DNA from 4 places in the Arthrobacter sp. BC5 genome. Region 4 is predicted to be linked to each of the others. Evidence: riboswitches for the same ligand, from Rfam matches in the RefSeq annotation. Region 4 holds a riboswitch; each other region holds the start of a gene.
The links. A riboswitch is a leader RNA that binds a small molecule or an ion and turns the genes downstream of it on or off. The one in region 4 is predicted to bind S-adenosylmethionine.
Positions count from the first base shown of each region.

Region 1: another riboswitch for S-adenosylmethionine. It lies ahead of AC1MFI_RS09670 (AmiS/UreI family transporter); the one in region 4 lies ahead of AC1MFI_RS07235 (ABC transporter substrate-binding protein).
Region 2: another riboswitch for S-adenosylmethionine. It lies ahead of AC1MFI_RS13975 (cobalamin-independent methionine synthase II family protein); the one in region 4 lies ahead of AC1MFI_RS07235 (ABC transporter substrate-binding protein).
Region 3: another riboswitch for S-adenosylmethionine. It lies ahead of AC1MFI_RS13245 (ABC transporter substrate-binding protein); the one in region 4 lies ahead of AC1MFI_RS07235 (ABC transporter substrate-binding protein).

Region 1 is NZ_CM155273.1:2,071,655-2,078,785, forward strand. It holds gene AC1MFI_RS09660 (PhzF family phenazine biosynthesis protein) at 1-494, shown strand, start outside; gene AC1MFI_RS09665 (acyl-CoA dehydrogenase family protein) at 566-1,834, opposite strand; gene AC1MFI_RS09670 (AmiS/UreI family transporter) at 1,917-2,528, opposite strand; SAM riboswitch class IV at 2,565-2,678, opposite strand; gene AC1MFI_RS09675 (GNAT family N-acetyltransferase) at 2,810-3,232, opposite strand; gene ybaK (Cys-tRNA(Pro) deacylase) at 3,265-3,759, opposite strand; gene AC1MFI_RS09685 (hypothetical protein) at 3,777-4,103, opposite strand; gene AC1MFI_RS09690 (LacI family DNA-binding transcriptional regulator) at 4,524-5,540, shown strand; gene AC1MFI_RS09695 (DUF503 domain-containing protein) at 5,586-5,879, shown strand; gene AC1MFI_RS09700 (HAD family hydrolase) at 5,979-6,701, opposite strand; gene AC1MFI_RS09705 (class I SAM-dependent methyltransferase) at 6,814-7,131, opposite strand, start outside.
Region 2 is NZ_CM155273.1:2,977,165-2,984,295, forward strand. It holds gene AC1MFI_RS13955 (hypothetical protein) at 1-237, opposite strand, end outside; gene AC1MFI_RS13960 (hypothetical protein) at 1,057-1,596, opposite strand; gene AC1MFI_RS13965 (DUF202 domain-containing protein) at 1,823-2,206, opposite strand; gene AC1MFI_RS13970 (YidH family protein) at 2,176-2,538, opposite strand; SAM riboswitch class I at 2,869-2,965, shown strand; gene AC1MFI_RS13975 (cobalamin-independent methionine synthase II family protein) at 2,976-4,214, shown strand; gene AC1MFI_RS13980 (MBL fold metallo-hydrolase) at 4,390-5,805, opposite strand; gene AC1MFI_RS13985 (DUF2243 domain-containing protein) at 6,487-7,011, shown strand; gene AC1MFI_RS13990 (cytochrome c oxidase assembly protein) at 7,011-7,131, shown strand, end outside.
Region 3 is NZ_CM155273.1:2,831,700-2,838,830, forward strand. It holds gene AC1MFI_RS13240 (ABC transporter permease) at 1-69, opposite strand, end outside; gene AC1MFI_RS13245 (ABC transporter substrate-binding protein) at 70-1,731, opposite strand; SAM riboswitch class IV at 1,872-1,999, opposite strand; gene AC1MFI_RS13250 (DUF1349 domain-containing protein) at 2,140-2,733, shown strand; gene AC1MFI_RS13255 (MFS transporter) at 3,065-4,231, shown strand; gene AC1MFI_RS13260 (DUF4383 domain-containing protein) at 4,370-4,834, opposite strand; gene AC1MFI_RS13265 (heavy metal translocating P-type ATPase) at 5,062-7,131, opposite strand, start outside.
Region 4 is NZ_CM155273.1:1,561,150-1,568,280, reverse strand. It holds gene AC1MFI_RS07265 (ABC transporter substrate-binding protein) at 1-356, shown strand, start outside; gene AC1MFI_RS07260 (sugar ABC transporter ATP-binding protein) at 460-1,983, shown strand; gene AC1MFI_RS07255 (ABC transporter permease) at 1,980-3,011, shown strand; gene yjfF (galactofuranose ABC transporter, permease protein YjfF) at 3,011-4,024, shown strand; gene AC1MFI_RS07245 (aminodeoxychorismate lyase) at 4,233-5,111, shown strand; SAM riboswitch class IV at 5,220-5,337, shown strand; gene AC1MFI_RS07240 (hypothetical protein) at 5,371-5,502, opposite strand; gene AC1MFI_RS07235 (ABC transporter substrate-binding protein) at 5,501-6,415, shown strand; gene AC1MFI_RS07230 (amino acid ABC transporter permease) at 6,426-7,131, shown strand, end outside.

The DNA of each region.
Region 1 (7,131 bases), 510 kb from region 4:
TCACGGTCGAGCCGTGGGTCGACGGCATCGGCGACGACGTCCGCGCGGAGCTCCTGCGGCACCTCCGCCTCGGCGAGGAGGAGGTGTCGGCGGACCTGCCCGTGATGCTGTCCTTCGCCGGCAACATCCATCCGATCGTGCCCGTGCGCGACGCCGCCGTCCTGCGGAGCCTCGACTACGACTACGAGGGGCTGAAGCACCTGATGTCCGAGCGGGGGTGGGGCGCGACGATCGCCGTCGTGCACCGGCTCGGTCGGGATGTCTTCGAAGCGCGCAACCCCTTCCCGCCCGGCGGGGTGCGCGAGGATCCCGCCACGGGCTCGGCCGCGGCGTCTCTCGGCGCCTACCTGCGTGCGCGGGGCGAGGTCACGCCGCCGGCCACCCTCACCGTGCACCAGGGGGCCGACGTCGGGCGCCCGTCGGTCATCACGGTGCTCATACCCGAGAGCGGTGGCATGACGGTCTCCGGCGGAGCGGTCCGGATCCCCGACTAGGTGGGCGCACAGGATCGCCGGCGGGCGCCTGCGTGCAGGACTACGAGCACGCGCCGTCCGGTTCCCGGCGGTCAGCCCCCGGTCGAGGCCCCCGGCGCCGCCGCCTTCGGCGCGGATCCGATGGACCAGACCCGCGGGGGCACCGCACCGTTGACCGAGTGGTCACCGATGATCCTCGCCTTGAAGACCCACGGATTGTGGTTTGCGGCGGTACGTGCGTTCCGCCAGTGACGGTCGAAGTTCTTCGCCGTACTGACCCCGGACGCCGCGAGCGCGTTGAAGACGTCCGACGTCGCCCGGGTGGCGAGCGCCGACAGGATCACCTGGGCCTTCGCGGTCTCGAGCTCGGCGACGTCGTTGCGCCGCTCGTCCTCGACCTCGTCGTCGAGGAAAGCGCCCTCGTACGCATGCTGCAGGGCCCTCGCAGCCCGCTCTACCGTCGCGTCGGCCGCGTACGCTGCCGCGGACACCTCGCCGATGACCTGCAGGATCTGCGGGTCGGCCGCGAACGACGACGCATTGCCGTGGCTGAAGATGCGCGTGCGGTTCCGTACCTCCTGAGCGACGTCCCGTTCCGCGGCCGTGATGGTGCCGGCGAGCACGGCGAGCAGCACCGCCTGGTAGAACGCCGTCTGGTACTTGAACCGCGTGTCGAAGTCGATCACGTTCTCGGCGTCCACCCCTGCCCCGTCGAAGGTCGACGTCCCTGAGCCGGTTGTCTGCTGGCCGAAGCCGTCCCAGTCGTCCGCGTGCGTGACGCCGGGCTGGTGGGTGCTGACCACGGCGATCACCTTCACCCCGTTGTCGGTGCGCTGGGCGAAGGTGTCGATCCAGTCCGCGAAGATGCTGCCGGTCGAGTAGTACTTGGTGCCGGTGATGCGGAAGCCGCCGTCGTTCCTGTCCGGGTCCGGGCTGACCTTCGTGATGACGTCGCCGATCGTCACACCGCCCACCTCCGTCCACGAGTTGCCGACCGTCTCGCCGTCCACGAAGCGCTTGAGCCACGTCTCGCGCTGCCGTCCGGTCGAGACGAGGCGGTCCTCCACGAAGGCGAAGTGTGCGCGCAGGGCCTGCGGGATGTTGGAGTCCGCAGCTGCGAGCTCGGTGAGCAGCCGGAACAGCTGGGGCAGGGATGCTCCGAAGCCGCCGTCGGCCACCGGCACCCTGAGGGCGCCGAAGCCGGCCTCGATGAGTGACCGGATCTCCGGTCGGGGCAGCTCGTGGTCGCGTTCCCGGCGGGAGGCGCCCTCGGCGATCCTCGCGAAGAGGGGACGGAAGCGGGCGGCCAGGAGTTCGTAGTCCGCGTCGGCGGTAGGAGGAGTGTGCGTCAGGGTGGTCATGATGGACCTTTCCGGGAGGGATGGCGACGGATGGGGACGGAGAGGACAGGTGGAGGGCGCAGGTGGGCGGAACGGTGGAGTATCAGGCGGAGACCGGGACGCGGGGTACGACGGCGGGTGCGGGACGCGTACTGATCGCTGCGGCCGCGACGAACAGGACCCCCAGCGCCGCGGCGGCCGCGATGACCGAGGACCCACCGCTCGGCCAGGCACCGTTCAGGCCGAGGACCGCCGGGATCACCGTGCTGGCCGTCCCCACGAGGATCGCGCTCCAGCCCGTGATCCGGGTGAGACGGGCTGCGCCGCGGGCGAGCAACAGGAAGAAGAGCGCCCAGAGCACCGCCCAGCTGAGCCACAGCACCGAACTGAGGGGATCGCTGCCGGCCGACGTGCCGGCGAAGACGAGGGCCAGCACGGCGACGAACCCGCAGAACCAGCCGACGCCGGCGGATCCGAGGCCGGCCACCGAGCTCAGGCCCACGTACAGGTAGGTGAGTCCGAAGAGGACGATCCCGCCGGCCGAACCGGCGGTGCCGGGCCCACCGGCCGACGCGATGAGCAGCGCGACGACCAGTTGCAGTGTGCCGATGGCGAGGTTGAAGAAACCGGAATCGCGTGGCGTCACCCGGCCCAGGAGAGTGAGGCCGTTGATCAGGAGGGCTGCACCGGAGAGCAGGAGGCAGATGTACGACATGGGTGTCCCATCGACGGGACGCGGACCCGCAGGTACGCGCCGTGCTTGCCCCGAAGCGGTCCGTACGGGGCCTGATCCTCACCTGGGGCACCCCACCACGGAGGGGGTTGCCGCCCGACGAGCCAGGGCTTCGCGTCGGGACTCTTGATCTGTGGTGCCCACACTAGGTGGTCCAGGGGGCCGGGGACAGGGATGCGACGGCGGATAACGCCCAGTGACGCCCGGTGACGCCCAACGACCTTCCGTTGTCGGACCCGGCAGCGGGCGACGCGGAGGTCAGGTCACGGCCGGTAGCCGAAGGCCGCCAGTCCGAGGTCGGGGTGGGCCTGGAAGCCCAGCGAACGATAGAACGGGTGCGACCGCGCCCCGTCCTCGGAACCGTCCGCGTCGGTACTGAGTGCCACGAACATGCAGTGGCCGTAGCGCGAACGGACCTCGTGCATCAGGGCACGGCCGACCCCACGGCGCTGCGCCCCGGGGTGCACGAGGATGTCCTGGACGTAGCAGATGGACTCTCCGTCCGAGACGGTGCGTGCGAGGCCGAGGAGGCTGCCGTCCTCGTCCCGCGCGACAAGAACGAGGTGTGATCCGGCAAGGCTGCGCCGTAGCCTGTCGGGATCGCGGGTGTAGGCGGTCCACCCGACCGATTCGTACAGGGCGAGCGCTTCCGCAAGGGGCGGGATCTGCCCGGCGATGATGTCCACCTCGCCCACCCTAGCCGCTGGCCCCGACTGCCCTACGGTGCGGCGATAGGAGCCGTCAGTGCCTTCGTGGCGGTGATCAGGTCACCGGGCGCCAGCTCGATGTCCAGCCCTCGCAGGCCTCCGGACACGAAGACCGTGGGGTGGTCGAGGGCGGTCGCGTCGAGAACCACGGGGGAGGGCCGGCGCTGCCCGATCGGGGAGATGCCGCCCAGGACGTACCCGGTCTTCCGCTGGGCGACGGCGGGATCGGCCATCGTCGCCTTCCTTCCGCCGAGCGCGGCCGCCAGGGCCTTCAGGTCCAGGGTTCCGCTGACCGGGACGACGGCGGCCACGAGCGAACCGTCGACGCTGGTCATGAGCGTCTTGAAGACCCGCGCGGGTGCCACTCCCAGCGCGGCGGCGGCCTCCAGCCCATAGCTCGAGACGCCGTCCTGGTGCTGGTAGGGCCGGGCGGTGAACGGGATTCCGGCTGCCGAGAGGGCGGCGAGCGCGGGGGTGCTGCGGGATCCTGTGGGTTTCCTGCCCACGGCACCTCCTCGGGGTATCACGACACCGAAGCGACGTCCCTGACCGCCACGGGATCCAACTCGGGGCGGCCCCAGGCTCCGGCGAAGTCGCAGGACAGGATGAACTCGGCCATGGTCGGGCCCGTCAGGACGAGCCCTTCGACGTAATCTACGCCGTCGTGCTGTACCGGTTCCACTCCGCGGGACTGGAGGGCCTCGAGCAGGACATCGGTGTCCAGGGCGTCTTCAGCCCGGAGGGAGCACCAGTACACGTACAGGCCTCCCACCTCGTCGAGGGTTGCATACGAGCCGTCGCCGGTGACGGTGGTGCAGTCGTGGAGGAAATTCTCGAGGTGCTGCGTCATGGTGTGTGTTCCTTTGCAGTGTCGGGAGCGGTGTCGGGAGCGGTGCCGTCGAAGGACCGGCCGGCAGGGGGATGTCCGGCTCGGCGCGATCGGCAGGCAGTGCACGCTGCGCTTGATCCGCGTCAGCCTGCGGGGATGGCAGGGGAGGGCGGAGGCGTCAGGACGCCGCGGGAGTGTGCTCGGGTAGGTCGTGCGGGCGGGACGGGAATCCGGCCGGCCGGGGCTGTGGAAGAAGGGCTTCCTGGTTGTTCATGGTGCACGCTCCCTCTCGGGGATGGTGCTCTGCTTTTGGGTACCCGGCGGACGAGCCAGGGTAACGAAGAGAAGAACCGAAGACAGCCGCCTTCTTCTAGACAACTACCCCCCACCCTACGCTTTTTCCGCCCGGCCGGCGCGGGGAGGCTCCGCTACAGTACAGATATGCCCTCGATCCGCACCCGGAACCGCCGGGCGACCATCAATGACGTGGCGACGGCCGCCGGCCTCTCGCGCGGCACGGTATCGCGGGTCGTCAACGGTGAGAGGTACGTGTCCGACGAGGCGAAGACCGCCGTCGAGGAAGCCATCGCCCGTGTCGGCTACGTGCGCAATTCGGCCGCCCGGAACCTGGTCACCCAGGAGTCCCGGGCCATCGCCCTGATCATCCACGAACCCCACTCGCTGCTGTTCGAGGACCCGAACATCGGGTCCATCCTCCTCGGCGCCAATGCGGTCCTCTCGAAGGCCGACTACCAGCTCGTCTCCCTCATCATCGACTCGGACCGCGACAGCCGACGGGTGGCCGACTACCTCCGCGGCGGGCTCGTGGACGGAGCGGTGATCGTCTCCGCACGGGCCTCCGACCCGATCGCTTCCGCCGTGCGGGACATCGGCGTCCCCGCAGCCTTCGTGGGACACCCGCCGGGGACGCCGGACCTGCCCTACGTCGCCATCGACAACGCCGCTGCCGCACGTGCCATCACCCAGCGTCTCGTGGAGACCGGACGACGGCGGATCGGCATGATCGCCAGCGCGATGGACCGCGATTCGGGGCACGACCGCTTCACCGGCTTCCGCGAAGCGCTGGGCGAGCGCTTCGACGCCTCATTGGTGGTCGAGTACCCGCTGTACACCTATGCTGCCGGGCTCGAGGGCATGCAGGAACTGCTGCACCGCTGCCCCGAGATCGACGGCGTCTTCGCCGCGTCGGACGCCGTCGCGGCCGGAGCCATGACCGCGCTGCAGGAATCCGGCCGCAAGGTGCCCGACGACGTCGGGATCGTCGGCTTCGACGACAGCAGCTGGGCCCTCCGGACACGGCCGCAGCTCTCCACGGTCAGGCAGCCCGCGGACCTCCTGGGTAGTACGGCGGCCGAGCTCGTCCTGGCGCAGATCAGGGGACTGCCGAGCCCGGTGCAGGTGCTCGAGACCGCCGTCGTCTGGCGGGATTCGGCCTAGCCCGGACGGAGTTCGACAAGACGGCGTTCGACAAGGAGGACTGCCATGTGGATCGGGTTCGTCGAGTTCGACATCCTGCTCGGAGACGTGCACTCGCTGAAGGGCAAGCGGTCCGTGGTGCGCCCGCTGGTATCGGACCTCCGCCGGACGTTCGAGTTGTCCGTCGCCGAAGTGGGGCACCAGGACCTGCACCGCCGGGCCGTCGTCGGCGCGGGGCTGGTCGGAGGCGATCGGCAGCACGTGGTGGATGTGCTGGACCGCGTGGAGCGATTCGTCGCGGCGAGGCCGGAGATCGAGCTGCTGAGCGCCCGACGGCGTCTCCTCAGCAGCGAGGACTAGCGCCGCGACGGCCCGGTCGGAGGGTGCGCAAGCGGGCAGGCGTGCACGCCCCACCGGGCGGTACGGCGACCCGGCTCAGGACCCGGCTCAGGACCCGGCTCAGGACCCGGAGGAGGACGTGGCGAGCCGGTGGAGAGCGCCGTCGTCGAACGCGTCGAGCAGTGCGCGGATGTCCTTGTAGACCTCGACGGCCCCGGCGTCGCGCAACTCCGCCTCGCTCGTGCCCCCCGAGGCCAGGCCGATGGTCGGGATCCTCAGTTCGGACGCGGCGAGAACATCCCAGACCGAGTCGCCGACGAACACGGCGTTCGCCGCCTCGAGGCCGCCGGCGTCGAGCGCCGCCCCGAGGATGTCGGGGGAGGGCTTGCTGTTCCCGGCGTCGGAGGAGCTGGTCGCCGCGCTGATCGCTTCGTCGGCGTCGATGATACCGCGGAGCACTGCGAGTTCCTGCTGGGAGGCGGAGGAGGCGAGGACCACCGTCAGGCCGTCGTCGGCGCAGCGGCGCACGAGCTCGCCGGCGCCCTCGAAGGAACGCAGGCCGGGCCAGTAGCCCGAGAAGATCGCGCCGTGCGTCGAATCGAGCTCGGCGTCCTGCTCGGCGTCACGGTCCTCGCCGAGGAGGTGTGCCACGAGCTTGTCCCCGCCCATCCCGATGGCCCGGTGGATCTCCGCCATGGGGACGTCGTGCCCGAACCGGCGAAAGGACTGCCACCACGCGATGGTGTGCTGGTAGTTGGAATCGACGAGCGTGCCGTCCACGTCGAACAGCACCCCGTGCCGCATGTCCGTCGATCCTGCCGATTCCGTGGTGCCGTCCGCCATGTGCTCTGCCCTTCGCTCGTCCTGATGCCTGCCTCTCCCGAGTCTAGGAACGCGGACACCGCCGCGGGGCGATGACGGTCGGGTTGCGGCCCGGCGGGAAGTGTGGCTCCCGCTACGGCAGCGTGACGGGTTCGACGACGATCGCCACGCGCTCGTCCCCGATGCGCGTCAGCACGAGTGTTGCCTTCCTCCGTCCCTTGCCCGAACCGGTCAGCAGCTGCTTCCTGACCTCTTCCGGCGTCACGGAGGTGCCGCGCTTCTTGATGTCGAGGACGCCGATTCCCTCGGAGCGGACCCAGGCCTTGAGCGCCTTGACGTTGTAGGGGCGCACCTCGAGCACCCGGTATGCCCGGGCGAACGGCGTGTCCGTGAACGACGGCGCGCAGATGTACGCGATCATCGGGTCCACCAGGTGCCCGCCGAGCTGCAC
Region 2 (7,131 bases), 1.4 Mb from region 4:
GGTAACGGCGTTCTCCAGCGCCTCACCGATCGCCTCATTACCCTCTGCGATGTCCGGAAGGAGGTGAAGGAAGACATACGCGACGGCGAGACCGCCGGCGAAGGAGCCGGTGTAGCGCTCAGGGACGAGCGGAAGTTTTCGGATGCGCGGTGCCAACAGGTGCAGCACCGCGAGCACCACCGTCAGGACGAAGGCGCCCAGGACGCTCTGCCCGATCGTCAGATCCATTTGCGCCACGTCATGTGCAGCCACTGTCCCGAGGGTAATCTCCCCGATATCGTCGCGGATTGTTTAGGGATCGGGTGTCTCTGATTCGCCATTATTGGTCTTTTGTCTCGTGTTCTTGGTCCTGAAGGGGCTATTTGCCTTACCTGCTGAGCTTCTGGTGCTCGCTTAGAGCAGTCGAGACACGCGTCCCCTTGTTTATCAGTAGGCTTATCTTTCAAAGCTCCCAAGGGTTCAGGCGCCGGGTCAAGCCAAAACAGGTCCTGCGCGGACGGTCGTCATGTGGCAAGCTCCGCGCACAGGACGGTCGCTTTGGGGGCGGCGGATCTTCGTTCACCTGAGAAGTTTGAGGGGCCCGAAGGTCAGGCGCGGCTGCCGGTGTCGGGCGCTAAAAGGAAAGCGGGACGGCGCAGGCGAGAGCCATCCTCACAGATCCACACACGATGGCTAGGAGCATGTCGCTGCTGTGAAGGTCACTGGTGCGGCTCCAGCACGGTGTGTGCTTCTCTGCTCGATCGGTGGTGAAGCGAGCCCTGGCCAGCTTTTCACAGGGCGTATTGCCCCCAATGCTCCTTCGCGGGCGGGGGAGAGAACCTGGTGCCCCGGTGTACTAGTGCGGATGGGTCATCCACCTGTGGTCGGGTGGAGCCCGAAGGGTGGAGCTCAAAGCCGTCCACCTGTGGTTGAGCCATAAGTTGTAGGGTTCTGCTGTTAGAGGACTGCTTGTTCCTGTTGTGGAACTCCCGGTACAGTGGGCGTTGCAACGGGCAGTAGCCCCGCGAAGTTAGCCTGGCAGTCTTCCGGATGGTATGACGAGCCAGGCTCGCGCATTTAAAGCCTGCGCACCTGGCCGATGAGCGGTTCCGCCTCAGCTCTCCAGGGTCCACCTTTCTGGAAGCACCACGCGACGGCGTCTGCGACCCACAGCAGGGGTTCTTCGGTGCGGCGCATATGCCTGTATTCCAGTGTGGTGTTGCCGCGGGTTTTCAGTTCGGCGTGGATGATCCGCCGGTCGGCTGCTGCGAGGGAGTCGTCCTGCTCGAGCACGAGGCGTTCTGCTTCGACGTCACACAGGTCCTGGATCAGGGCTCCCAGGCAGGCGGGTCGGGCGACCTTGTCGGGCTGGCCATCAACGATGTACACGACGGTCTTCACCCCGGTTCGGGCCGCGCCTTTGAGGAACGCCCGCCTGGTTGCGTCCCTCTCACTGTTGAAGTGCACCGAGGAGCTGCCCTTGTACCGCAGGCTCCTGATCGCGGAACGCGTTGCGGTAACGTCCGCCGGCGAGATGACCGCGGCCGCGATGTAGTAGGTGCCTGCCTTGGACTCGTCCACGAACACGTGGGAGCGGCGCGGCAGATCCAAAGGCATGGATCGACCCTACCGGCGCCCGACCTCACTTCCCCGACGGGGAGGGGTGAGAGGTGTCTGATCCTGTCCACTCGAACTAGGACCACAAGACGCTTGGGCTGGCCACGGACTGGAGTGGGTGCAGTTTGTCGGCTCTCGACCGGGTTCACAATTCCGATCCCTGCTCGCCGAAAATGCCTTCCAGCTGAGCAGTCATTCCCTGATCGTTGGATCGAGCGTTCTGTGCCTAGGCAGGGGCGAGACTAATGGCGAGAGCGACTGCGCCAACGCCCAGCAGTGCGACGCAAGCGGCGAGAACAAGCAATGGCCATGCCCCGAACGGCATGTGCGGCGTCTGAAACTGATCACGGCGGAAAGCCCGATAACGTCGCTGGGATGTAGTCCACATCAGTCCCGCTCCGATGACCCCTATCAGACCCATACCCGCCCAGAGCGGATTGCCGAGTAGTTCCGGCAGCAACCGGAAGGCCACCAGTGAACTCAGTGCAACCGACAGTGCTGTTCGCCTCCACGCCAGTGCCGTTCGCTCCGCGGGCAGACCAGCATCGAGGAGATCAGAACCTTCCTCCGAGTTCGGGCTCACGCCAACACAGTCCCGATGATGACGCACACTCCGGCAGCGCAAATCAGGACGGTAATGATGAGTCCCGCGATCGAGCTGGGGAGGGAGCGTTTTTGGCGCAGCGCCTGCTCGGTACCCAGCCAGCCAAACCATGCTTGAACTGGGGCTAGAACCCCGGCAGTGAGCAGCAGGAACGAGGCCGTCAGACGGAACCCGGGGTGAAGGCCGAGCCCGAACACCTCGAGAGCTACCCCTCCGGCGATCAGGGCCAGGGCCGTGCGGATCCATGCAAGGAACGTTCGCTCATTGGCCAGGGTGAAGCGGGGGTCTGGGTCTTCGCCAACGCTGAAGAGCTTCCGCGGAAAGCGTTGATCACTCATGTAAATCTCTCCAAACGGGTCGGCTCAGGCTTCGATCCTATGAGCGAGACAAGGTGGTCAACGACACGTGAACGAGCCTCGTCGGGCGCACCGCGGGGGAATCAATTGTCGGCGGCAGTACCCCGGTAGGCCTCGTCCCTGTTCGCGGTTGCCAGGTGCAGATCACTGCGTTTCGAGGCCGGCCATCAAATCCCGGCTTGTTACGGGCAGCATTTTTGAGCAGGAGGGTCGAGTCGTCCATGATGGTGCACAGCCCCTCCGATTGGTGCTCAGCCTTTTGGCTGTGGAGGGGACGTGCCTGCGTCACCGGTGGATTTAGAGCCCTAAGCCACACCATCCAGAGCAGCTGAGAGACCTGCCTCCATGACGCTGCAGCTTCCCCCGGATTCCTTGTCCGGAAAGGTGCTAATGGCAGGACCGATGGAAAGGAAAGCATCATGACACTCGATCGCATCTCCACCAGCCACGCCGGCTCGCTGCCGCGCACACCGGAACTGATCGCCGCCAACGCCGCCCGCACCTTTGCCGAGGACGGGTTCACCCTGGAACGGACACCCGAATTCGAAGGACTGCTCACGACTGCCGTGGTGGACCTCGTCCAACGCCAGAAGGAGTTCGGGATCACGATCCCGGGCGATGGCGAGTACGGCAAGGCGATGTCCAACCCGGTCGATTACGGAGCCTGGTGGACCTACAGCTTCCAGCGCACCGCCGGCCTGGAACTGACGGACTTCAATCCGATCCTCGCCGAGCCCGTCCGTAGCGAGCCCGGCGCCATCCGGCTGACCTCGTTCGCCGACCGGCGTGACTGGACCCGCTTCGCGGCGGCCTACCAGGATCCCGAGAGCGGCATCCAGATCGGCAAGAACGCCACGGCCTTTCCGTCCGCAACCGGGCCGATCTCGTACACCGGGCGTGCTGCACTGGCCAGCGACATCACGAACCTCAAAGCGGGGTTGGGCGCTGCGGGCATTCCGACAGGATTCATCACGGCCCTCTCACCCGGGTCCGCGAGCAGGATCGGCAACGACTACTACGCCACGGAGGAGGAGTTCATCTACGCCTGGGCCGATGTCCTGCGCGAGGAGTACAAGGCCATCGTCGAAGCAGGCCTGATCGTGCAGATCGACGATCCGTCCATCGCGGAGAACTGGGACCAGATCAACCCCGAACCCTCCATCGAGGACTACCAGAAGTTCACCCGGATCCGGGTCGAGGCGCTGAACTATGCGCTGCGGGGACTACCCGAGGAACAGGTCCGGTTCCACGTCTGCTGGGGATCCTGGCACGGCCCGCACACCACGGACATCGAGTTTCGCCACATCGTGGACCTTGTACTGGGCATCAACGCCGGTTCGTACTCCTTCGAGGCAGCCAACGCCCGCCACGAACACGAATGGACCCTCTGGCAGGACGTCGACCTTCCCGCCGGGAAGGTGCTGGTTCCCGGCGTCGTCTCCCACGCGACCAACGTCGTCGAGCACCCTGAACTGGTCGCCCAGCGCATCGAGCGCTTCGCCGCACTCGTAGGTCGGGAGAATGTCGTGGCCTCCACCGACTGCGGGCTGGGCGGAAGGATCCACCCGCAGATCGCCGCCGCCAAACTCGAGTCCCTGGGGCGCGGCGCGCAGATCGCAACGGAGCGGCTCTTCGCCCGCTCCTCGACATCGATCTAGCCGCCCGCACAGAGCAAGGCAAAGGACGAGGCAGGGGATAAGGCCGCGGACAAGGCTGAGGACAAGTAGGGGAAACACCAACGGGACGGCACATCGATGATGTGTCGTCCCGTTGGATTTGAAGCGTCTGCTTCAGAGGAGACAGCTACCGCTATCAGAAGCGGTGGGCTGCTGGTCAGTTGGTGAGCGCGGTTTCCTGTGCCTGTGTTTGCTGCCAGGTGTTCCAGCCGAGGTAACTGCCGTCGAGTTCGACGACGTCGTAGCCCGCCCGGCGGAGGGCACTGGCAGCGACGGAGTTCCGCAAGCCGCTCTGGCAGTAGGTGACGATCGTCCCTTCGGTGGGGACTTCGTCGAGGTGCCACATGACCCGCCCGCCGTTGAGCTGGTGAGCCCCGGGGACGTGGCCGGCGCTGTGCTCGGTGCGGTTGCGGACGTCGAGGATCATCGCGGCGTCGACCTCTGCGAGGTCTTCGGGCTGCACGAGGGCGGGCGTGGTGGTGGGCAGCCCGTCGATGCTGGTGACGTACCCGGCGACATTGTCGATGCCGACGCGGACGAGGTGGTCCCAGATCTCCTGCGCGTGGTCCTGACTGGCGGCCAGCAGGACGAGCGGGTTCTTGTCCGTCTCGGGGTTCACGACCCACGCCCCGTAGGTCGCGATCGCGGCACTTGCCGGAATGTTCAGGGAGCGAGTCACCGTCCCGGCGTGGACCTCGTTCGCGGAGCGGGTGTCGATGAACGTCACCGTGTCCGCGGCGATACCAGCAGCGACCTGGTCCTTGTCCAGCTCGGTCAGCGGTACACGCTCACCCATGACGGCCGGTCCCTGCCGGTTCTCGCGCTTCATGCGTCCGAAGTAGGCGTGGGCGTCGGGCTGCCCGTCGAGGAGTTCGTTGATGAAACCCTGCTCGTCGTTCGCGGCCAGGTACGGGCCCCACCAGGAGTAGAGACGCTCATACCCGACGGTGGTGGACGGGATCGCACCGAGGGCCTTGCCGCAGGCGCTGCCGGCACCGTGGGCGGGGTGGACCTGGACGTGGTCGGGCAGGGTCAGGAACTTCTCCTGCAGGCTCTTGAACAGCTGCTTCGCACCCTCGAAGCGCGTGTCGACGCCGCCGGCGGCCTCATCAAGGAGGTCGGGGCGGCCGAGATCGCCGGAGAACACGAAGTCACCCGAGAGCAGGTAGCCGGGCTTGTCGCTGAACGCCCCGTCGGTGACGAGGAAGGACAGGTGCTCCGGGGTGTGTCCGGGAGTGTGAAGGGCGCGCAGGGTGATGTTGCCCAGGGTGATGGTGTCCCCGTCATGGAGCCGGGTGCCCTCGAACTCGTACTGCCAGTCCGGTCCGCCTTCACCGGAGACGTAGATCTCCGCCCCGGTCGCCGCGGCGAGTTCTCGTGTGCCCGAGAGGTAGTCGGCGTGGATGTGGGTCTCGGTGACGGCCACGATCTTCATGTTGTTCTTCGCCGCGAGGTCCTGGTAGACCGCAATGTCACGGCGCCCATCGACCACGACCGCTTCACCCTTGGCCTGGCAACCGATCAGGTAACTGGCCTGGGCGAGGTCTTCGTCGTAAATACGCTCGATCAGCATCTAGTGCTCTCCTTCATCAATTCGGGAATCTGACGCCCGTAGGAACTACTCCTGATACCCCATGGGGTATCCTCTGGACTCCATCGTAATACCCCAGGGGGTATGTTGCAAGGCGAGTGCTGCCGGTGCCGAGCGGGTGCGTGGATCCAGTAGTGGAGGGGCGCGTAGCGGGCCAAGGGCGGGCGGGGGTGACCCTGTGGCCGGGCAGGATGTCGGCCTGTGTGGTGACGCCGGCGGGGGTGATAGGCAGGACCGGACCTGATCGGGGTCCGAGCGCGACCTGATGGGCCGAAAGCGGCTCCGTTGCGGACTAGCGCCGTTTGAAGATTCGCTGCAGGAAACTTGGTGCTGCCGGTGGAGCTGCGTGTCCTGCGCATCGTTGCGCCTGGGGTACTCCGCGGAGTACCTGGTCGACGTGCTGCCCGCAACCCGCCCACGTCGTCTTCCCGCACGTCTTGCAGGTCACAGCACGACACATGATGGCTCCTTTGGTGGTGATTCGTACACGCTTCGCATTATACCCCCGGGGGTATCAGCGCGGTAGGGGTGCCTGGAATTCTGCAGGCCCGGCTGGCCTTTCAGGTCATCCGTGACACTGGAGTATGCGAAGGGGGTCCTGCAGCTGGGCCATGTCATCGAATCGGAGGGACGATCACGTTGGTGCGTCGAGGGGATTCCGCAATGTCCACTGCTGAAACGGGCGCAGGCCACGGAGCGGGAGCCGATCGTGAGCAGTCTGCGGAGATCAGCATGGCCAGGCGCACGGTGCTGTCCGGGTTCCTCTTCGGCTGCGGAATCGCGGCGTCGATCATTGACCTGTTTGTCTTCCATCTGGGTTTGCAGTGGCACCACTTCTATGACCTGTCCACCACCGAGGTGGCGCTGACTGCTGACGGTTTCTTCCATGCGTTCGGGTGGTTCATCACCATCTGGGGTTTGTTCCTGCTGGCTGATGTCCGGCGCCGGAGCGAGGTGGCATGGAAGCGATGGAGCGGGGGGGTGATCACCGGGATCGGGTTCTTCCAGCTCTTCGACGGCGTCGTCGATCACAAGGTGCTGCGCATCCACCAGATCCGTTACGGCGTGGAGTTATTGCCCTATGACATCGCCTGGCTGGGCTCGGCGGTCATACTCCTGCTGATTGGCCTGTTCGTGTTGTGGCGCACCCACGTTCCTCATCAGTCCGCGGGCCAGGAGGGCCCGTAATGCATCACGACACTGCCGTATCCGGGTGGATGCTGTTCGAGGCCGTCGCCGCCCTCACTCTGGTGATCGCCGCCCTCGGGTACAGCTCTGGGCTGTGGGCGGCCCGGGGCCGCAGCCGGT
Region 3 (7,131 bases), 1.3 Mb from region 4:
CGTGGCAGCGCCCCAGAGGACTCCGATCCCGACGGCCAGGCGTGTGACGATGCGCCGGAGGACCGCCACCTACTCCGCCTTCCAGGCGTAGGTCAGCACGGGCACGGGGTGGGAGGTGTCCACCGCGACGTCCTGGACGGCGTTGGCGTAGGCGAACTGGCTCGGGTTCTCGTAGAGGGGGACGCCCGGAACGATCTCGAGGAGGCGGTGCTGGGCCTTGGAGTACGCCTCGGCCGCCTCGGGGCCGTCGCCGGCTTCACGGGCCGTGAGGAGCAGTTCGTCGAGGGCCGGGTCGTTGACGTAGGACGAGTTCTGCCCGATGCGCTCTCCGGTGATCTCCGAGGAGTGGTATCGGATGAAGAGGACGTCGGTCGTGTTCGTGTGCCATACGCCCGCCAGCGCGTCGTAGTCGCCGGCGTAGCGCCGCTCGGAGAGCTGCGCCTGTGGGAGCTGGATGATCTGGAGGTCGAAGCCCGCCTTCCGGGCTTCGCCCTGCAGCTGGACCAGCAGGGGGCTCGGGGTCGAGCTCTCCACCGCCGGCACCTCGACCACGAGCCGCTGACCGTCCTTGGTGCGGAACCCCTCGCTGTCACGCGTGGACCAGCCGGCGTCGTCCAGCAGCTTGTTCGCCCGCTCGGGATCGTGGGTGAGCGTTCCTTCGGTCGACGGGTCGTAGTACTTGCTCTCCTTCGACAGGAAGCTGTCGATCGGGGTGTAGGTGTCGAAGCCGAGGCTGTCGGTGACGGCCTCCGTGTCGACGGACGCGGCGAATGCCTGGCGGACCGCCAGATCGTCGAAGGGCGCGCGGTTGAGATTGAAGCTCAGGACATACGGGCTGCCCGTACGCGGCAGGTTCTCGTAGGTGAAGTTCGGATCGGCCTGGACGGCGGCCGCGTTCTGCGGTGCGAGGTTCTCGGTGAGGTCGTACTGGCCCGAGACGAGCGACTGGTGCCGGATCACCGGCTCGCTGACGAGGGTGACCTCCACGCCGTCGAGGTGGGCCTCGCCGTCGCCCTCGAGCCACTCAGGCGCCCAGTCGTAGCCGGCGCGCTTGGTGTAGCTGATGCTCTGGCCGGGCTTGTAGTCCGCGACCGTGAACGGCCCCGTGCCGATCGGCTCCTGGCAGAGCGTCTCGGGGGCTTCGGTGATCGCCTTGCCCGAGTTCATGCCGAGCCACGACTGCGCCAGGGTGTAGAGGAACGGAGTGTAGGGATAGGCGAGGTGGGCTTCGAAGGTGTACTCGTCGATGACGGCGCCGTCCACGTACGGGGCGATGTACGCAGCCGCGAGGGGGGACTTCGTGGCCGGATCCCGCATGTGCTCCAGGTTCTGGCCCAGCACCTCGGCGTTCCAGGGCGAGCCGTCGCTGAAGGTCACTCCCTCCTTGAGGTGGAACGTGTAGGTCTTGCCGTCCTCCGAGATGTCCCAGGAGTCGGCGAGGTAGGGAGCGATCTCCCCGTTCTCGTCGAGCGTCACGATGTTGTCGTAGATCAGCCGGCCGAGGAACTGCTGCTGCGTGGCCGAGATCCCGTGGCCGTCGAGGCAGCCGGGTTCGGCCGAGATCGACACGTTCAGGATGCCGCCGTCCACCGGCTCGTCACCGGTCACCGAGGAGGAAGCGGCCGGACCGGCGCAGCCGCTGACAAGGGACACCAGGGCGACGGCCGATAACGCGGTGAGGTCGCGGAATCGGCGGTGATTTCGGGCAGGACGAATTACGGATGCATTCATGGAGAATTCCTTGGAAGGGGTCCGGCGCCGCGCACAGCAGAATTCACCGGAAAAGGGGACAGAGAACAACAGGATGCGCTGGACGCGCAGGCTCTGCTAGGGGAGGGGGAGGGTGCTACAGCTCACGGGGAGTGCCTTTCGGAGTGCTCTTGCCCGCGCCGGACCAGCACGAAGTGCCAAGGCGGAGGCCGCTTCGTCATCCGAACCACCCAGGAACATGGGGTTGGTGCACGGCCTAGTCGGAGCTTGGCGGCCGCATCTCTTGAAGCTGAATTCACTATAGGCAGGCAATCCGGCAGTCGCGCCAATAAGAAGTAATATGACCGGGTATTGCGAATTCTCCCCATCGGGCCGCCACAGTCCGGATCGCGGATGGGGGTCCACGCATCCAGCCCAGAAAGGCATTCGATGATCTCTCCCCGTGCGGCTTCGCCCTGGACCACCGGCTCGTGGCTCAACCCGCCGGCAGACGCCGCGGTGGACGGCGGTCGCCTGCTCGTGACGGCCGTGGAGGGGAGCGACGCCTGGCGGAGGACGTCGTACGGCTTCGTCCATGCCAGCGCTCACGCCCTGCTGGCACCCTTCCCTCAGGACACCGCTCTCGAGGTCTCGTTCCTGCTCGACTACCGGGAGCAGTTCGATCAGGCCGGCGTCTATCTGCACGGCAGTGCGGAGCACTGGATCAAGGCCGGAGTGGAGGTGTCCGACGGCGTCTCCCAGGTGGGTGCCGTGGTGACGGATCCCGTGTCCGACTGGTCGGTCGCCCCGGTGCCCGAGTGGGGTGGGCATGAGGTGACGGTACGCATGAGCAGGAGCGGCGACGCCGTCACGATCCGCGCTCGCAGGTCGGGGGAGGCATTCCGCCTCGTCCGCGTCGTGCCTCTCGAACCCGACCTGGAGGTCTCGGCGGGTCCCTATTGCTGCTCACCCACACGAGCGGGCCTGACGGTGACCTTCACCGGCTGGGCACAGGGGGAAGCCGACGCCGCGCTGCACAGGTAGGGAGCCACTGCCGCCGTACCGGGGGCCAGCCCAGCCCGTGGTAGAAGGACCGGCCGAGGTCCGGGTCCAGGGTGGCGACGGTGATGAAGTGCAGTTGCTGCTCCATGGCGCGAGCATAGTCGTCGTTCGCCGGGGGCGTCCGGTGTCATCCCTGGGCCTGGAGGGGCTGTCGGGGTGGCCCGTAGGCTAGGGCGGAGGGTATGAGCGGTTCTCCGCGCGCCCGCCGCCGCACGCCGGTGCCCTGTGTGCGCCCGGGCCGAGCGCGTCGGGACGCGGGGCGGGTGAGGCGGGCAGTCGCTCGGACGAACGAGGCAGGACGAGGTGGTTTTCCATGAAGCTCTCGGCGGGCGGCCGGATAGGCCTGGCCGGAGCGGCGGTGGTCGGGGTCGCCTTCGGGATGGCCCGCTACGCCTACGGTCTGACGCTGCCCGGCATCCGGCAGGACCTGGGGCTCTCCGAACTGGTGCTCGGCCTCATCGCCAGTGCGACGTTCGCAGGCTACCTGGCCGGTCTGCTGCTCGCCGGGCCGCTGGCTGCTCGCCGCGGTTCGCGCGCTCCGACAACTGTGGGTGGAGCATGCGGTGTCCTGGGAGCGGTGCTCGTGACACTTGCGCAGTCCCCATGGCTCCTCGCGGTCGGCGTCGTCCTGGCCGGCAGCGCGGGAGGCTGGGTCTGGGCGCCCTACTCCGACATCGTGACCCGTGCTGTGCCCCCGGGACGCCGGTCACGGACGCTGGCTGTCATCACGACCGGCACCAGCGGTGGACTGGTCCTCCTGGGTGGCCTGGCCGTCCTCGCAGCACTGGGCTCATGGCGCCTGGTGTGGGCCGGTATCGCCCTTGCCGCGGTGTCCGCCGCGATCGTGAACCTCCGCCTCGTGTCGCCGACCCGTCCTGATCCGCGCCGGGACGGACCGCGTGGTGCCTCCTCACTGGCGAAAGCGCTGGGAGTCCCGGCCGCCTACTCCGTGATCTACTTCGCTGTCGTCGTCATCTACTTCACCTACGCTGCGGACATCGTGGGCAGCGGCCCCCTCCCGGCGGCAGCCGTCCCGGCACTCTACGCGGCCATCGGGTTGACCGGCATGGTGGGAGTGGCGACCGGGGCCGCGACACGACGGGTGGGCGCATCGCGCGTCGCCGCGCTGTGCCTCGTCACGGTCGGTGCAGCGATGGCGCTCCTCGGCCTGGGGAGCGACTCCCTCGCCGCGACGGCGGCTTCGGCCTGTATCTTCGGTGCGGGATACATGGCAGGATCGGCGGTGCTTGCCGTCTGGACAGCCGAGCTGGTGCCCGGCCGGGCAGGCGCGGCATTCACGGGTTGCCTGGTCGTCGGAGCCGTCAGTTCGGTCGCGGCGCCGGCCCTTGCCGGCGCCGTGATCCCCGGACTGGGCCTCGGGCCCCTCCTGGTCCTGACAGCCGCGGTGTCACTGCTCAGCGGTATCGCGCTGATGCTGCACCGATCGTCAGCGGCGACCGCCGACAGAACCGGGCCTTAGTTCCAGGCGCCCTGCCCGTGGTCGCAGTGCGCACCTGCTCCCCGAAGACGCCACCTCGGCAGCCGGAACAGAAGTCCCGGCCGAGGTGGGTCCGGCGGGGACTTCTGCAAGGTGCCGTGGGGCAGGTGAGGTGAGGACCTACGTGTGCCTCACCTCCTCGTCGTCCGCTGCGGCGAAGGCGCCGGCGGCTGCGAGCGCGACGCCGAGCACCAGGTGTGCCCAGCTGGTGGCCGCATTGGTGGAGAAGATGTTGGCGACCATCTCGGCATTCGCGAAGAGGCCGTAGATCCAGAGGACGAGGAAGAACGCGCCTGCGCCGACGAGGTAGGAGCGTGCTTCGATCGGCAGCCGGGACAGGAGCAGTCCTGTTGCACCCACGAGGGCGTAGACGATGCTGAGGAGGACGCTGGTCTGGAAGATGCCGAGGAACAGCGCGGACGAGTTGGCGGCGAACGCCAGGGTGCTGTAGTCCGTGGTGATCCCGGGGATGAGGCTGAGTGCCCCGATCAGGAGCGTCAGCCCGCCTGCGACGAGGGCGAGCGTGGATGCTGAGGCCCAGGAACGTGTGTGTGAGCTGTTGTGGTGAAGGGCGGAGGAGGACATGACCGGTCCCCTTTCGTGAATCGTTGTGATGTGGAAGAGTGTCACCACTCGGCGGAAGGGCCTGATCGCCGGGAGCGCTCAGGGGGCGTCCGTGCGGCGCGGTGGGCGCAGGCCCGCGCGGCTCCGTCCGACTGTCTGCGATGCCGTGATCACGCATGGTCCGTCGAAGATGTGCGACGCATTCAAGGATGCGGCGACGGCGCCGGCGCCAGTAGGGGACAACGTCCCTACTTGGCGTCCGTCCGGGAGCCGGGTCTGTCCACGGCCTCGCCCGTACGGCGCCCCGTGCGCCGCGCACCGGTCGACGTTCTTCGGGGGGCGCGTGCTGCTCGCAGTGCATACAGGATCGTCAGCAGATCGATACCTTCCTGGCCGACCGCGCCAGCAAGCGGGGGGACGAGCCCTACGGCTGCGCTCACCATCAGCAGGACGCTCAGGGCGATGCCGATTCCGATGCTCTGCAGGGCGATCCGCAAGGTTCGTCTTCCGATGAGCACGGCCTCGGTGACCTTGGAGAGGTCGTCCACGGTGATGACGACGTCCGCTGATTCGCTGGCTGCCGTCGATCCTTTCGCCCCCATGGCTATCCCGACGTCTGCTGCTGCCAGGACGGGAGCGTCATTCACCCCGTCCCCGACCATGATCACCGGACGCTCGGGAAGGTTCCGGACGATGTCGACCTTGTCCCTGGGCAGGCAGTTGGCGTGGACCGTGCTCACGCCGGCCTGCTGTGCGATGTGCCGGGCGGTCGTCTCGATGTCGCCCGTGAGCATGAGGACCTGGTGCACGCCGAGCGCCGTCAGTGATGTGATCGTCGTCGTTGCGGTACTGCGCAGGGCGTCACGGAGGCAGATGTATCCCGCATACCGGTCCCCGACGCCCACGTACACGGCGGTTCCGCCTGGCGGCAGGGGAGCATCCGGTACCGGCCCGACCGCCTCCTCCACGAACCGTCGTTTTCCGACGACGACCGTGGTGCCGGCGAGCCGGGCGTGTACTCCGCTGGTGGCGTGCTCCTGGGCGGATTCTGCGGGGTGGAGCGTCCGTCCGCGATGCACGGCCTCGGCGGTGATGGCCGTTGCCAGCACGTGGGTGGAGTACTGCTCGGCGGACGCGGCGAGCTCGAGCACGTCACCTTCCGTCAGCGGGGATGCCGTGGGGGCGAGTACGATCGAGCCCACCAGCGGCGCGCCGGAGGTCAGGGTACCGGTCTTGTCGAAGGCGATACTGCGGGCACGGGCGAGCTGCTCGAGCGCCTGCGTGCTCCTGATGATGATGCCGGCACCGGCGGCTCTGCCGATTCCCCCGAGGAACGCGACGGGGGCAGCGATCAGTAGGGGACAGGGTGTCGCGGCGACCAGGACGGCGGCGGCCCGGGTCGGATCCGAACTCGCCGCCCAGGACACTGCGGCGAGGGCCAGCGCGAATCCGGTGAAGGGTAGCGCGAACCGGTCGGCGAGTCGGACCGTCGGTGATCGGCTGGCCGAGGCTTCGGCGACGAGGGCGACGATCTGGCTGTACTGGGATTGCGCAGGTGTCGCTGTCGCCCGCATGGTCAGTGCGTCGGCACCGTTCAGGGACCCACTGAGGATGTGTGCGCCCCGGGCGTAGTCGGTCGGCAGGCTTTCGCCGGTGAGCATGGACTCGTCGAGCGACGCCGACGCCGTCATGAGGGTCCCGTCCGCGGGGACGGTCTCCGACGGTCGTACCAGCAGGAGGTCGCCGACCTGGAGCTCGCTGATGGGCACGTCCTCGATCACGGTGTCGCCGCCGATCCCGTCGTCGGCCCCGACCCCGGGTGTGGCGGCCGCTATGCGATGAGCCGTGCGGGGCGCCCGCTCGAGCAGCGCCCGCAACTCGGTCTGGGCGCGGGTGGAGGCGAACTCGTCCAGTGCCTGTCCGCCGGCGATCATCAGGACCACGACGAGGCTGGCGTAGTGTTCCCCCGTGGCGGCCGTGGCGATGATGGCCATCAGCGCCAGGAGGTCCACACCCCAGTGCCCCTGCCGGACGTCCTTGAGCATCGCGTAGGCCTGGACGCCGGCGACAGTCAAGGAGTAGGACGTCGCGAGGATCCGCGCGGGGACGTCGGACCCGGTCAGATCCAGGAGAAGTGTCAGTCCGCCGACCATGCAGGTGAAGAGGACCAGCCAGGGGAGCCCTCCGGGCCACCCCTTCCGGCGTGCCCCGTCCACCGCCGGAGGTGCCCCGCGCGGGTGCTGGTGCGGTGCACGGGATCGGGAGAGGGCGGACGTCCGGTGCGGCGCCGGCGTATGGCTAGCGTCGTCGGACGTGTC
Region 4 (7,131 bases):
GCGGCGGGAAGCAGGTCATGGAGGCATTCCTCAAGAACACACCCGACATCGACGTCGTCTACGCCCACAACGACGACATGGGTCTGGGCGCGATCGAGGCCATCGAGGCCGCCGGGAAGGTGCCCGGCAAGGACATCAAGATCATCACCGTCGACGCCGTGAAGGACGGCATGACCGCCCTCGCGGAAGGCAAGATCAACTACATCGTCGAGTGCAACCCGCTCCTCGGGGACCAGCTGATGGATCTGGCCGAGAAGGTGGTCGCCGGCGAGGAGGTCCCGGCACGCGTCGTCACCGAGGAGTCGGCCTTCACTCCGGAGCAGGCCAAGGAAGTCCTGGCCAGCCGCGAGTACTAGGAGGGCCGACAGCAGGATCCGGGCGTCCACCAGCGGGCGCCCGGGCGGACGACAGGGGATGCGGCGGGCTCGTCCCGCCGCATCCCGACAGGAGGACAGAGTGATGAACGAGATCGTTCCCGTGGTCGAGATGAGCGGCATCTCCATCGAATTCCCGGGCGTGAAGGCCCTCGACGGAGTGGATCTCCGTTTGTTCCAGGGGGAAGTGCATGCCCTCATGGGCGAGAACGGCGCCGGGAAGTCGACCCTCATCAAGGCGCTGACCGGCGTCTATGCCATCGACGGCGGAACGATCACCGTGCTGGGCTCGAAGCACCGTTTCTCCTCGCCGGCGGAAGCACAGGCCGCACGCATCAGCACGGTCTACCAGGAGGTCAACCTCTGCCCGAACCTGTCCGTCGAGGAGAACATCCTGCTGGGACGCGAACCCCGCAGGCGCGGAAGCATCGCGTGGAAGGACGTCCGGCGGAGATCGAAGGAGGTGCTCCATCAGCTCCACCTGGGGCACATCGACCCCGGGTCCCTCCTGTCCTCCCATTCGATCGCGCTCCAGCAGCTCATCGCGATCGCTCGCGCCGTGCAGGTCGACGCCAAGGTCCTCATCCTCGACGAACCCACCTCCAGCCTCGACGCCGACGAGGTCCAGCAGCTGTTCGCGGTCATCCGGACCCTGCGTGACAGCGGGGTGGCCATCCTGTTCGTGTCGCACTTCCTCGAGCAGGTGTACGAGATCTCCGATCGCATGACCGTCCTGCGCAACGGCCGGCTCGTGGGTGAATACATGACCCGGGAGCTGCCGCGCATGGCGCTCATCTCCAAGATGATCGGCAAGGAGATGGATGCCCTCGCCGAACTCGAGAAGGCCGAGAACCGCCGCCAGTCGGATCGGGCGGAGGGATCGCCCCTGCTGGAGGCCGAGAACCTCGGGAGAAAGGGCTCGGTCCACCACGTGACCGTCGCCATCCATGCCGGAGAGATCCTTGGCCTGGCCGGGCTGTTGGGCTCGGGACGCACCGAGACGGCGCGGCTGCTCTTCGGAGCGGACCGTTCCGACCAGGGCAGCCTGCACATCGGCGGCACCGCGCGCACGCTCCGGACCCCCCGCTCGGCCATCGACCAGGGCATCGCCTTCTCCTCGGAGAACAGGAAGGAAGAAGGACTGATCGGGGACCTGTCGGTCCGCGACAACCTGGTCCTGGCCATGCAGGCCAGCAAGGGCTGGTTGCGGCGTGTCCCCCGGACCACCCAGGATCAACTGGCCGACAAGTTCATCGCGGCACTGGACATCCGCCCCGCCAGCAAGGACGCACTGATCCGGAACCTGAGCGGAGGCAACCAGCAGAAGGTGCTGCTGGCCCGCTGGCTCATCACCAACCCCCGTCTGCTCATCCTGGACGAGCCCACCAGGGGAATCGACATCGGCGCGAAGACGCAGATCCAGAGACTCATCAGCAGTCTCGCGTCGGACGGCATGTCCATCATCTTCATCTCGGCCGAACTCGAGGAAGTACTGCGCCTGAGTGATCGGATCGCCGTCCTCAAGGACCGGCAGATGGTCGCCGACCTGGCGAACGACGGAGTCACCATGGAGGACGTCATGACGATCATCGCGGGAACCAACGCATGAACGCCCTGCTGAAGCACCGACTCACCTGGCCCGTGCTCGCGCTGGTCCTCCTCCTCCTGCTCAATCAACTCTTCCGTGCGGATTTCCTGTCCGTCCGCGTCCAGGACGGACACCTGTACGGCAGCCTGATCGACATACTGCGGAACGGCGCTCCGACGGTCCTCATCGCCCTGGGCATGACGCTCGTCATCGCCTCGCGGGGCATCGACCTGTCCGTGGGAGCGGTGGCGGCCATCTCCGGAGCGGTGTCCTGCACCTACATCTACAACTCGCCGGACCCCTCGTCACCCACGACGGCGGCGGTGGCCGTGACCATCGCCGTGGTCGTGGGACTGGCGCTCGGGCTGTGGAACGGGTTCCTCGTCTCCGTGATCGGCATCCAGCCCATCATCGCCACCCTGGTCCTCATGACGGCAGGCAGGGGGCTGGCGCAACTGGTCACGGACGGCCAGATCATCTCGGTCTCCAATGATTCCTACCAGGCGATCGGAGCCGGCTTCTTCCTCGGACTGCCGATCTCCATCCTCATAGCGGCGGCGGCGTTCGGCGTGGCCGGGCTGCTGACGCGGCGCACAGCCCTTGGCACGCTCATCGAAGCGGTGGGCATCAACCCGGTGGCCAGCCGCCTTGCCGGAATCAACGCGCGCAACGTCACCTGGATCGTCTACGTCTTCAGCGGGCTGTGCGCAGCCGTCGCCGGACTGATGATCAGTTCGAATGTCACGGCTGCGGATGCCAACAACGCCGGCCTCTACATCGAGATGGACGCCATCCTCGCCGTCGTCATCGGCGGCACCTCGCTGGCCGGCGGGCGGTACAGCCTCGTGGGAACCCTCATCGGGGCGCTGATCATCCAGACCCTCACGACCACCGTCTACACCCTGGGCATTCCCCCCGAAGTGACCCTCGTGTTCAAGGCGCTCGTCGTCATCATCGTCTGCCTCCTCCAGTCCAGCAAGGCCCGAGCCCTCCTCGGGCAACGCAAACGCCCCGTGACCGAGCAGTCCGACGTGAAGGTGGCCATCTGATGTCGGTCCTCACCCGCACCCCGGCGCCCCTGAACCGCCCTCGGATCAGCCGCCTCCAGGGCAAGGCGCGCTATGCGCCGGCACTGGCCACGACCGGCCTGTTCCTCGCGATGTTCGCCGCGGGCGCGGTCATGTATCCGGGTTTCCTCTCGGGACAGGTGTTCCTCAACCTCCTGATCGACAACACCTTCCTGATCGTCCTCGCCGTCGGGATGACGTTCGTGATCCTCACCGGCGGGATCGACCTCTCCGTCGGCTCGGTCGTCGCCCTCTCGATGATGATTGCGGCGGCCCTCCTCCAGGCCGGCTGGAACCCGATGGCCGTCATCGCCCTCGTGCTCCTCACCGGCGCGACCTTCGGCCTGCTCATGGGGCTGGTCATCCAGGTCTTCGAGATCCAACCGTTCATCGTCACCCTCGCCGGGCTGTTCCTCGCGCGCGGGCTCTGCTACGTCATCAGCGTCGATTCGATCACCGTGACCGATCCCTTCTTCACGGCGATGGCCCAGGCGAGGATTCCGCTGGCCGACACGCTCTTCATCTCACCCGGCGTCGTGATTGCGCTGGTCGTCATCGCGCTCGCCTTCTACGTCCTGCACCAGACCCGGTTCGGCCGGACCGTGTACGCCATCGGCGGTGGGGAGTCCTCAGCCCTGCTGATGGGACTGGCCGTCCCGAGGACGAAGGTCCTCGTCTACGGGATCAGCGGCCTGTGCTCGGCGATCGCGGGTATCCTCTTCTCGTTCTACAGCCTCTCCGGCTACAGCCTGGCGGCGACCGGCCTGGAACTGGACGCCATCGCCGCGGTGGTGGTGGGCGGTACGCTGCTCACCGGCGGATACGGCTACGTCCTCGGCTCCCTTGCCGGGGTGCTCATCCTCGGCATCGTCCAGACGTTCATCTCCTACGAGGGCACCTTGAGCTCCTGGTGGACGCGGATCGTGATCGGCGCCCTGCTCCTCGCCTTCATCCTGCTGCAGAAGCTCTTCTCCCGGAAGGCCAGGCTCACCTGACGGCTCAGGCGGAGCGGCCGGCCCTTCATCAGCACGGGGCCGGCGGGGCAACCGCCGCCGGGATCCCATAGGCCCGGCGTGCTGTCGGGGGCGCGATACCCCGGCAGCACGCCGATGATCACGCGCCGCAGGTCCTCCACCCGTCGGGCCGGACCTGCAGCCTCCGACCGCCCGGCCCGAGAAGAATGGCAACGGATACGCTGGTGCCATGACTGTTCTCGTGTTCCTCGACCCGGCCCACGACGACGGCAAGGTCGTCGACGCCTCGCAGCCGCAACTGATGGCCACCGACCTCGGTGCCACGCGCGGGGACGGCATCTTCGAATCGCTGCTGGCCGTCGGCGGAGCTCCCCGGAAGGAGCAGGCGCACCTCGCACGGCTCGCGTCGTCGGCCGCTGCCCTCGATCTGGTGGTGCCCGGGGCGGAGGCCTGGAGCCGCGCCATCCGCACCGGGCTGCGGGAGTTCGCGGCGGCCGAGCCGGACCACGGCAACGCCGTCGTGAAGCTGATCGCCACGCGTGGAGTGGAGGGCGCGGGACATGCGACGGCCTGGGTCCAGGTGGCGCCCGTTCCGGCGTCGACCCTCGCACAGCGCGACGCCGGCCTGAAGGTCCTGTTCCTCGAGCGTGGGTACGACAGCACCGTTGGACAACGCGCGCCCTGGCTGCTGATGGGCGCCAAGACCCTCTCCTACGCCGTCAACATGGCGGCCATCCGCCATGCGAAGGCGCACGGCGCGGACGACGTCATCTTCACATCCTCCGACGGCAAGGTCCTGGAAGGACCGACGTCCACCGTGCTCCTCGCCTACGATCGCGACGGGCAGAAGACGCTCCTCACACCGCAACTGGAGAGCGGCATCCTGGCGGGCACGTCCCAGAGCGCTCTCTTCGCAGCGGCGAAGGAGCAGGGGTGGGAGCTCGGCTACGGTCCGCTCGAACCGCACCACCTGCTCGACGCCGACGCCGTCTGGCTGATCTCGAGCATCCGGCTCCTCGCACCCGTCCTCTCGCTCGACGGCCAGGACCTGCGCACGTCGGCCGCGCTCACCGCCGAACTCACCGAGCTCGTGGACCGATTCGTGTAATCTCCGCCACAAAATGGCCGCATAAAGGCCCTCTACGGCGTCAAACGCCGATTTTCACCCGTTGCCGTTTTGACCGGGTGCTTCACCCTGCCCTAGCGTTTTTCCTGAAATCAAGAGTTCCAGCCCTCGGCCCTGGCCGGCTGGACAGCAACCCTCTCCCGTAGTGGGGTGCTCCAGGTGAAGATTCGGCCGCCGGGACCAGTCCCCCGGTTGGCAAGTACGGCGTCGTGCGGTGTCCCGGGATTGCTGGGTAGCCACATCACAACGCGCAGCCCAGAACAGCGAGCGTGTCACCCAGCAGCCAGCAGCCTCCTTCCGTGCCGTCGACCGGCACCTCCGAAAACCCCTCACCTGTGCGCCCGGAATCCGGGCCGGTATCGAAGGACATCATGACCATCTCCCGTAAGGTCCTCGCGGCATTCGCCGTACCCCTCCTCGCCCTGACCGTCTCCTGCGGCAGCTCCAGCAGCGAGCCCACCGAGACCACCGACGCCCTGGCCGGCAGCGACCAGCAGTCGCTGGACCAGTACACCACCGAGGACAGCACGCCGATCGACGAGATCGACACCTCGAAGCTCGGTCTCATCACGGAGGGCACGCTGCGTGTCGGCACCCTCTCGGACGCCCCTCCGAACATCTTCATCGAGAACGGCGTCTTCACGGGCTACGACAACGAGTTGCTGCGCGCCATCGGCGACGAGCTCGGCCTCGAGGTCGAGTTCGCCTCCACCGACTTCTCGGCGCTGCTGGCGCAGGTGCAGAACAAGCAGTTCGACGTCGGGTCCTCCTCGATCTCCACCACCGAGGCCCGCCGCGGGAACGTCGGCTTCACCAACGGCTACGACTTCGGCTACATGGCCGTCGTCGCCAAGAACGGCTCCACGGTCACGGGCTTCGACTCGCTGTCCGAGAGCACCCGCATCGGCGTGGTGCAGGGCACCGTGCAGGACGACTACGTCACCAACACCCTGGGCCTCGAGCCCGTGCGCTTCGCCGACTACAACACGGTGTACGCCAACGTGAAGAACGGCCAGGTGGACGCGTGGGTGGCGCCGTCCCAGCAGGCCACCGGCCAGGTTAAGGAGGGCGACGACACCGCGATCGCCGAGACCATCATCAACACGGAGAACTTCACCGCCTACGCCGTGAACAGCGAGAACCAGCCCCTGATCGACGCCCTGAACGCGGGCCTCGACGCCGTGGTCGAGGACGGCACGTGGTCCGAGCTCACCAAGGAGTGGTACCCGGACCGCGAGATGCCCACCGACTGGAAGCCCGGCAGCAAAGCCGTGGAAGTAAAGTAGCCGACCCTCCATGAATGCCCTTGAACAGCTCGCGCAGACCTTCTTCGACTGGGAGGCGATGGCCGCCGTCCTGCCGGAGCTCCTCGCGGTCGGCCTGCGGAACACCCTGATCCTCGCGATCGCGTCCGGAATCATCGGGACGGTCCTCGGCATGGTCCTCGCGATCATGGGGATCTCCCGCAACCGGCTGCTCCGCTGGGCGGCGCGCATCTACACGGACATCTTCCGTGGGGTGCCCGCCGTCGTGATCATCCTGCTCATCGGCATCGGACTCAGCCCGATCTACCGCGAGGCCACCGGCAGCACGAGCCCGTTCCCCATGGGGATCCTCGCGCTGTCGCTCATGGCGGCGGCCTACATCGGCGAGATCTTCCGCTCCGGCATCCAGAGCGTGGAGAAGGGACAGCTGGAGGCCTCGCGCGCCCTGGGCTTCAGCTACCGCTCGTCGATGCAGCTCGTGGTGGTCCCCCAGGGCGTGCGGCGCGTGCTGCCCGCCCTGGTGAACCAGTTCATCGCGCTGATCAAGGAATCCTCGCTCATCTACTTCCTCGGGCTGCTCACCAGCGAACGTGAACTGTTCCGGATCGGGAACGATGCGGCCAGCAACACGGGCAACCTCTCGCCGCTCATCGCCTCCGCCGTGCTGTACCTGTGCCTCACGATCCCGCTGACCCACCTGGTCAACTACATCGACAACAGGTTGCGGACGGGCAAGC